2 regions of the Raoultibacter timonensis genome follow, and region 2 is predicted to be linked to the other one. Evidence: riboswitches for the same ligand, from Rfam matches in the RefSeq annotation. Region 2 holds a riboswitch; the other holds the start of a gene.
The links. A riboswitch is a leader RNA that binds a small molecule or an ion and turns the genes downstream of it on or off. The one in region 2 is predicted to bind glycine.
Positions count from the first base shown of each region.

Region 1: linked by a shared signal. The riboswitch ahead of MWL89_RS01640 (alanine/glycine:cation symporter family protein) and the one ahead of gcvT (glycine cleavage system aminomethyltransferase GcvT) in region 2 are both predicted to bind glycine.

Region 1 covers NZ_AP025564.1:404,640-409,060, forward strand. Annotated here, with positions in the region: gene MWL89_RS01635 (response regulator transcription factor) at 1-556, shown strand, start outside; gene MWL89_RS01640 (alanine/glycine:cation symporter family protein) at 743-2,245, opposite strand; glycine riboswitch at 2,374-2,469, opposite strand; gene MWL89_RS01645 (MarR family winged helix-turn-helix transcriptional regulator) at 2,701-3,171, opposite strand; gene MWL89_RS01650 (radical SAM protein) at 3,462-4,421, shown strand, end outside.
Region 2 covers NZ_AP025564.1:3,526,120-3,530,540, forward strand. Annotated here, with positions in the region: gene kdpB (potassium-transporting ATPase subunit KdpB) at 1-149, opposite strand, end outside; gene kdpA (potassium-transporting ATPase subunit KdpA) at 170-1,942, opposite strand; glycine riboswitch at 2,753-2,831, shown strand; gene gcvT (glycine cleavage system aminomethyltransferase GcvT) at 2,990-4,078, shown strand; gene gcvH (glycine cleavage system protein GcvH) at 4,196-4,421, shown strand, end outside.

The sequences.
Region 1 (4,421 bases), 900 kb from region 2:
GCAGCCTGATCTGCTCATACTCGATGTCATGATGCCAAAGCTCGATGGGTTCCAGGTTTGCCAGGAGCTGCGCGCATCCGGAGCGATCGTGCCGATCGTGTTCCTCACGGCGAAAGGGGATATCACCGACAAGGGTACGGGCTTCAACGTTGGGGGAGACGACTACCTTGTGAAGCCGTTCGACCCCGACGAGCTGCTCTTGAGGATCGATGCCCACCTCAAGCGCAACGAGCGCATCATGCCGAAGCAGCAGGACGATTGCGTCATGCTCGGTGGTTTGGAATTCGATACCAAGCGCTACCGTGTAACCACGGGGGATAAGCGCATCGATTTCACGCCCAAGGAGTTTCAGATACTCTTTCTTTTAGCGAGCCATCCCGGCGAGGTGTTCACGCGCGAACAGCTCATCGAGGCGGTATGGGGCGAGGAGTTCGTGGGCGAGACGTCGAGTCTGCCGGTGTTCATCCGCAAGATCAGGGAGAAGATCGAAAAGGACCCGTCGCATCCCGAATACCTGCAGACGGCGTGGCGCTCAGGATACCGGTTCGGGAGTTGACGATTGATCGGCTTCGTCCGACCGTTCGTCAGCCGCGTGGGTGCGGGCCGAACGATTGGCCGCAGTTCGCGTACCGTTTCGAAGTTTGCGCGGAAGCTTTCCAGTTGATCGGATGGCGAAGCAATACCATTGCGCCGCGCGCATCCTTTTTCGGGAGGATGTTCGCGCGGCGCAGAGCTTGACGTCCTAGCGTTCCGTAATCGGATCGATGGGCGGGATATCCCAGTTATCGCCTGCAAGGCGGGGCTCCATATGATCCTCGTCGCCCGCGGCCTTGAGACGGGCGAAGTAGTCCCGCGTCTCCTTCACCACGACGCCCGACAGCGCGATGAGCGCGATCATGTTCGGGATGGCCATGAGGCCGTTGAAGATGTCGGCGATGGTCCATACGGCGGCTACCGTCATGTAGGGGCCGATGAACACGGCGGCAATGTAGAGCCAGCGGTACACCTTGACCGATTTCATGTTGCCGTTGCTGAAATACTCGAGGCAGCGCTCACCGTAATAGTCCCATCCGAGGATGGTGGTGAAGCCGAACAGCACGAGGCACGCCATGAGAACGAACGAAACCACATCGCCGGGGATGAACGGAAGGCCCGCCTGGAACGCCGCGGTGGTGACAGCGGCGCCTTCGAGGCCCGGAATCTGGTAGGCACCCGTCATGACGAGGGCGAGGCCCGTCATCGAGCAGACGACGATCGTGTCGAGAAACGTGCCGGTCATGGAGACGAGGCCCTGGCGCACCGGCTCCTTGGTCTGGGCGGCAGCCGCGGCGATCGGGGCTGAGCCGAGACCCGCTTCGTTCGAGAAGATGCCGCGAGCGATACCCTTCTGCATGGCGATGATAATGGCGCCGAGCATGCCGCCGGCAACCGCCTGCAAGCCGAAGGCGCTTTCGAAGATGGTGGCGAACGCGCTGGGCAGCTTGTCGAGGTTCGTGAAGATAAGCACGAGCGAGAAACCCACGTAGAGTACGACCATTGCAGGGATCACGCGCTCCGACACCTTGGCGATGCGCTTCAAGCCGCCGATGACGACGAGGCCCACGAGTACCGCGAGCACGAGCGAGCCGATGACGGTTGCGATCGAATAATCCATGCCGAGAATGTTCACCGTGGCCGATTTGTTCGGGTCGAAGAAACCCGTAATTGCTGTTGAAATTGAATTGACCTGAGTAAACGTACCGATTCCGAACAGGCCTACGCACATGCCGAAGAAGGCGAATATCTTGGCGAGCCAACGCCAGTTCTTGCCCATGCCTCGCTCGATGTAGTAGAACGGGCCGCCGAGCACGTGGCCCGTTTTCTTGTCGATGCTGCGGTACTTGACGGCAAGCAGACCTTCTGAAAACTTGGTCGCCATGCCGAACAGCGCTGCCAGCCACATCCAGAACATAGCGCCGGGCCCACCTGCTACGATAGCCGTGGCAACGCCGACGATGTTGCCGGTTCCGATGGTGGCTGAAAGCGCGGTGCACAGCGCGCCGAAGCTCGAAACTTCGCCTTCGCCGCCCGTTTCGTTTTTGAACATGTAGCGCAGCGCACGGGGGAGTTGACGAAACTGGACGCCGCGCAAGCGCACCGTCAGGAGGATACCGCCGAACAGGATGAGCACCATGAGCGGTATGCCCCAAATAAAGTCGTCGATAGCGACGAGCGCCGAATTGATCGCGTCGAAAAAGCCTTCCACTGTTTTCCTTCCATCGTAGAGCAACGTTGCAACACTTCTGCGAAGCCCGTAGAAGCGAATCGAGGCGATCTGGAAGAGAGAAGACGAGCGTATGCTCGCGCAGAATGCGGACGCATACGTCAAGCTGAAAGCTTTGCTCTGTCCTTTGGCCTGAGAGTTTCGGCGTTTCCGCCTTGCCCCTTCGGCATCCGGTCTGGTGACCGGAATTCTCCAGAGGCCCCTTCTCGTCCTGTCTCGTATCGATTCAGGACGCATCAACGGGGTGACGCTATGTAGTTGTGCAGGCGAATTGTAGCAGCTAAATGCTTAGTTGTGAACTGGTTATTTCCCTTTTTACAGCTTGAAGGAGCTTGTTTGCCCCGCTTCGGAGCGCCCATGGCGTCTCCGGAGCGGGGCATCGGCAGTCTTCGGCCGAACGGTGACCGCCACTGCCTGCTGGGCTTTTCGGCGTCGGTTTAGTGCCGAGAAGTCTTGCTGTCGATGTAGACGGAGGCATTTGCCTTGAGGCGATCGAGCACGTCGAGAAACGTATCGATTTCTTCTTGGCTGATGTTGTCGATAAGCCGGTCCGCTGCATCTTCTGCAACCGATTCTACCTGTTTGAGCAGGGTGCGCGCCTGGTCGGTCAGCGTGATTACGTGAGCCCGGCGATCGTGTTCGTCGCGGGAGCGGACGACGAGCCCCTTGCGTTCGAGCGTATCGAGATAGCGGGTGATGGTGGCCTGTTCTTTGCGCGTTCGTTCGGCGAGCGCTTTCTGGGAAAGGGCGCCTGCCCGATCGAGCTGATTGAGCAGGTTCCATTGCCCGGGCGTAAGATCATGCGGCTTGAGGGCGACCTCAAGCGTGCGATGCATCAAGCGTTGGGCATCGTAGACTTTATATCCGATGAATTGGTTGTGCTTGCCGACCATCATGACCTTTTTCACGCGAGCCGCTCGGCGGCGATAAGGTTATTTCCTCGGCAACGGTTTCGGTTAAGCCAAAACGATTGCCGAGGAAATACGTATCTATCTAAGTAATCACAATCGAACTTGCGCCGTCAAGCGATGAGGGTTTATATCGTCCAAAACTCCACGCAGACGGCAGCGCCGCTCGCAAATTGTCGAGTCTGGTTTACCATATACGGCAGACTAGATTTTCGCGTACGGAAACAGGGCGGCACAGCGCGTCGCTGCCGCCATCCGTATGCGGCAAGGCGGATATCCAGGGGGCTGCAATGGATCTGAAGACGTATCAAAAAGCGTTCGACGAGGTTGCTTCAGACTACGAGCAAACCGTTTCATCGTTCGGGCTGCCGTTCGAGCGCGAGGAATCGCAACCCCGAAGCAGGCGATTCGAAAATTCTGCGTGGGCATGTGAAAACTGCGGGAAAAGCCTGGTCGGCGGAAACGGCTGGATGTCTCCCGGGTGCATTGCTTGTCGAACAGGCGAGAAAACGGTGACGTTCTTTATTTCGCTTACCTGTCCGAAAAACTGCTATTTCTGCTTCAATCCCAACCAGGAAGACTACGAGCGGTATTGCCGAGAAGATCGAGACGCCCTTGGCGAGTTGGAGCAGGCTCATGCTGCGGGAGCTCGGCTCGATTGCATTGCGTTGACCGGGGGCGAGCCGATGCTCCGGTTCGAAAAGACCCTCGAATTCTTAAAGCGCGCTCGCGAGCTGTACCCCCAGGCCCATTTGAGGCTCTACACGAGCGGATACCGGCTCGATGAGGACGCGATGGATGCGTTGCGCGAAAGCGGGCTCGACGAGATCAGGTTCAGCATCAAGCTCGAGGATGGCGATGACGAGCGCCGAGTGGTCGAAGAGCGCATTCGTGAAGCGGTCGATCGCATCCCAGCGGTTATGGTGGAGATGCCGGTGATCCCTGGAACGATCGACGACATGAAAGACCTGCTCATGAAGCTGTCGGCATGGGGTGCTCGGGGGATAAACCTGCTTGAGTTCTGCTTCCCCCTCAGCAACTCCGAGGCATTCGCAGCGCGCGGGTTCTCGCTGCGCAAGCAGCCGTTCGACGTGCTGTATGACTACTGGTACGCAGGCGGCATTCCCGTGGCGGGCAGTGAATCCGAGGCGTTGGAGCTTCTGCGGTTTGCCCATGAGAACGATCTCGACCTCGGGGTGCACTATTGTTCGTCGGACAACAAGAATACCGGCCAGCTCAATCAGCAGAAT
Region 2 (4,421 bases):
AGGATCGTCGTGAGTATGGCGGAAACGAACACCATGAACATGACCGGATTCTTCACCTGGTCCTTGGGATTCAGCTTCGCGAACGCATCGCGTACGGCACGGCTCGCCTGCGATTTCGTGTCGTATTGTTTCAGTGTGGCAGTTGCCATGGTTTCTCGCACCTTACCTTCTACATTACCATCTGAAGTTGTTCGGCTATCGGACCCAAGGCAAGGGCCGGGAACATCGTCAGAGCGCCTACGAGGAGTATGATCAGGATCAGGAGGAACACGAACATCGCATTGCTCGTCGATAGCGTGCCCGCCGTGGTCGCAACCTTCTTACGCGATGCCAAGCTGCCGGCGAGAACGCACGTTGCAACGATGGGAACGAAGCGGTTCACGAGCATCTCCAGACCGAGCACGACGTTGATGAACGGCGTGTTCGCATTGAGCCCCGCAAATGCGGATCCGTTGTTGCCCCCCGCCGAGGTTGCCGCGTAGAGCACCTCCGAAAAACCGTGGGCACCGGGGTTGTTGAGGCTATCGACCGTCGCAGGGTCGAGGCTCATCGCCGCAGCCCCCACGAGTATCACGAACGGCGTGGTGATGCACAGGATCACCGCCATGCGCATCTCCTTCGGCCCGATCTTCTTGCCGAGGTACTCGGGCGTACGGCCGACCATGAGCCCCGCGATGAACACCGTGAGCATCACGAACCCGATGAGCGAGTACAACCCGCAGCCCACGCCGCCGCCGATGACCTCGCCGAGCTGCATGAGCACCATGGGTACCATGCCGCCGATGGGCGTGTAGCTGTCGTGCATCGAGTTGACCGAGCCGTTCGACGCGGCCGTGGTGAATGCGGCCCAAAGCGACGAGTCCGTAACGCCGAAGCGAACCTCCTTGCCCTCCATGTTGCCGCCCGATTGGCCATCGACGCCCATGTAGACCGCGCCGTTTTGCGCAAGCTGGGGCGTACCTGACTGCTCAAAGAACGCAATGAGGCCAAGCGATACGACAAGCAAGATGAACACGGCCGCAAACACCGCCCTGCCCTGCCGGCGGTCGTTGACGAAGCGTCCGAAGCTGAACAGCAGCGCGATAGGCACGAGCAGCAGCGCGATGCACTGGATGATGTTGGTGAGCGGCGTGGGGTTCTCAAGCGGGCTCGCCGAGTTCACACCGTTGTAGCCGCCGCCGTTGGTGCCGAGCTGTTTGATCATAACCTGGCTCGCCTGCGGTCCCATGGGCACGATCTGCTTGTCGACCGTGTCGACCGCCGACGGATCGTCAGCCGCTACCGCATTGCCGTCCGCATCGATGCCCACCGGCTCGACGAGATCGACTTCCTGGTATTCGCTGAGGTTTTCAGGCATGCCGCTCGCAATACCGACGATCGACATGACCAAGCACAGCGGGATGAACACGTACATAACGCCGCGCGTAACGTCGACCCAGAACGATCCGAGGCCTTCACTGTTTTCGGCAACCATGCCGCGGAACAGGGCGAACAGGACCGCCATGCCAACGGCGGGCGTTACGAAGTTCTGCACGGTGAGGCCGATCGCCTGCGAGAAGTAGCTCAGCGAGCTCTCGCCGCTGTACGACTGCCAGTTCGTGTTCGTCACGAAGCTCACTGCCGTATTAAAAGCCAAATCCCACGATTGACCGGGCAACCCCTCGGGGTTGAACGGCAAGAACCCTTGGCACATGAGAATCGCCCACAAGACGATGAGCGATACCGCCGAGAACGCGAGAGCGCACAGCAGATAGCGCTTCCAGTTCATGTTCTCGTTCCTGCTGACCCCGATCACGCGGTAGAGAACGCCTTCAACCGGGCAGAGCACGCGGCCGAGCAGCGTTTTTTCTCCGGCCATCACCCTGTTGATGTACCCGCTGAGCGGTATGGCGAGGGCAACGAGGAGGGCGACGTAGATACCGTATTCCAGCAGTTCGTCCATCACCTTTCATCACCGCCTTTCAGCAGCACGTAAAACAGATAGAGCATCAAGGCGATGCTCAGGACGCCGATGACGCCGGCAACTGTTTCCATCTCATTCCAACCTTTCCGAATTTCCTTCTTTGCGCCCGGGCTGCGTGCGCACTACCGCCCGGGCTGGACTCTAGGTTAATCCGAGCCGCATTAACGCGTTGTTAAGGTCACAGGCACTGTATTAAGATCGGATAAAGATGACGGGCATCTGCGCATAAGCCAAAGAGGCCGACTCTGGCCGCCGTGTCGGACAAACGGGGCGCAAGGCGACGGGCGCCGTGCGAGCGATGGGCAAGGGTGGGCAAGGGCTGGCGCATGCCGAGGGCGGTTTGACAGCGGGGGCCAGTTTCGGGTAGCGTCCCGTACTGTCATCGGCATAAGCCCGTTCGGCTTCCAAGAACGCCGGATCGCCATCGGGGGCCCTGCGGGAACCGCGCCGACCCCGATTTAGCGGCGGATGACCCGAAGATGGCAGAGATTTCGACCTATGCCAATTATGGAATCAGATACATTATTGATATTTCGGCAGCTTCCGGAGAAACACCTGGTCGCGGATCTTTGAAAACGCACGCATCAATTACTTACTATAGTACATTTTGGCACAGGTCGAAATTTCTGCCACATTCGCAAGATCGGGGGCCGCCGCGATTGGCAGGGACCTCGAACGCAAGCAGAAAGCCGCCGCGACGCCCGATCATCCTCACGGCAAACCGTTCGCGAGCCGTTGGTTTACCCGGCGCAAAGCGCATGGTATTCTGACCCCGCACACAGCGTTTGGATGACGATTCCGGGAGATGCCCGCGCACGCGGGAGCCGAAGGGGCAGAAACTCTCAGGCAAAAGGACTGGAATCCGACAAACCTCTGGAAAGCCGTTCGATCGGCACCGAAGAAGCAAGCCCACGCGGGTTGCACGGCTGCGGGGTTCATCTTTCAGGTATGGAGACAGAGGCGCGCCCGGGGCAATCCCTGAGCGCGCCTTTTTGCATCCGGCCCCGCCCTGAAAGGTTTTGGCTCATGGAAAAGAAGACGCCCCTGTACGACGTCCACCTCGCTGCCGAAGGAAAAATCGTGCCCTTCGCCGGCTACCTGCTCCCCATCGAATACCCCACCGGCCTCATGAAAGAGCACCTTGCCGTGCGAAACGCCTGCGGGCTGTTCGACGTATCGCATATGGGAGAGGTGCTGTTCGAGGGCCCCGGTGCACTCGCAACGCTCAACCGCCTCATGACCAATGATTTCAGCGACATGGCCTACGGGCGCTGCCGCTACACGGCGCTATGCTACGAGGACGGCGGCATGGTCGACGACCTCATCGTATACCGTCTCGACGACGAACGGTTTCTCGCCGTAGTGAACGCCGCCAACAAAGACAAGGACGTGGCTTGGATGGCCGACCATCTGCTCGACGATACCGTGATGCGCGATCTGTCCGACGAGATCGCGCAGATCGCCGTCCAGGGCCCGCTCGCGCAGACGATCCTCGCCCGCGTGGCCGACGAAGCGGCACTTCCGAGCGCGTACTACACGTTCGAGCCGCACGTTGCGGTTGCGGGTTGCGATTGCCTTGTTTCGCGCACCGGCTACACGGGCGAAGACGGTTTCGAACTGTACTGTGCGCCCGCCGAAGCACCCGCGCTATGGGAGGCGCTCATCGGTGCAGGCGCCGAAGACGGACTCGTCCCCTGCGGACTCGGCGCCCGCGATACGCTGCGCCTCGAAGCGAGCATGCCCTTGTACGGTCACGAGATGGACGAAACCGTCGATCCGATGGAAGCGGGCCTCGCATTCGGCGTGAAGATGGGAAAACCCGGCTTCATCGGCAAAGAGGCCATCGCCGCAAAAGGATTGCCAGCCCGCACGCGCATCGGCATCGAGGTTACGGGACGCGGGATCGTACGCGAGCACGAGCCGGTGTTCGCCGACGGCAAGCGAATCGGCACCACCACCTCGGGCACGTACTGCCCGTTCTTGAAAAAGGCCTGCGCCATGGCGCTCGTCGAGACGGGATCGGCCGAAATCGGCGACTCGCTCGAAGTCGAAGTGCGCGGACGGAAAGTCGAGGCGCGCGTCGCACCCATGCCGTTCTACAAAAGGAAGCGATAGATTCAGACGGAACGCCCGTTCCGCCTCTTTTCGGCAGCACGGCCGCACAGGCAAAGGAGCCCGCGCGGTACACCGGAAACAGCGTCGGATCGTCCGACGCCCGAAGAAAGGACCATCATGGACTACCCCGCGGACCGCATGTACACCGAAACCCACGAGTGGGTCGCCGTTGACGGCGAGAACGCCACGATCGGCTTGACCGACTACGCGCAAAAGGAGCTTGGCGACCTCGTGTTCGTCGGCCTGCCCGAAGTGGGCGACGAGCTTGTGGGAGGAGAGCCGTTCGCCGACGTCGAATCGGTCAAGGCGGTCTCCGAGGTCATCAGCCCTGTCGACGGCACAG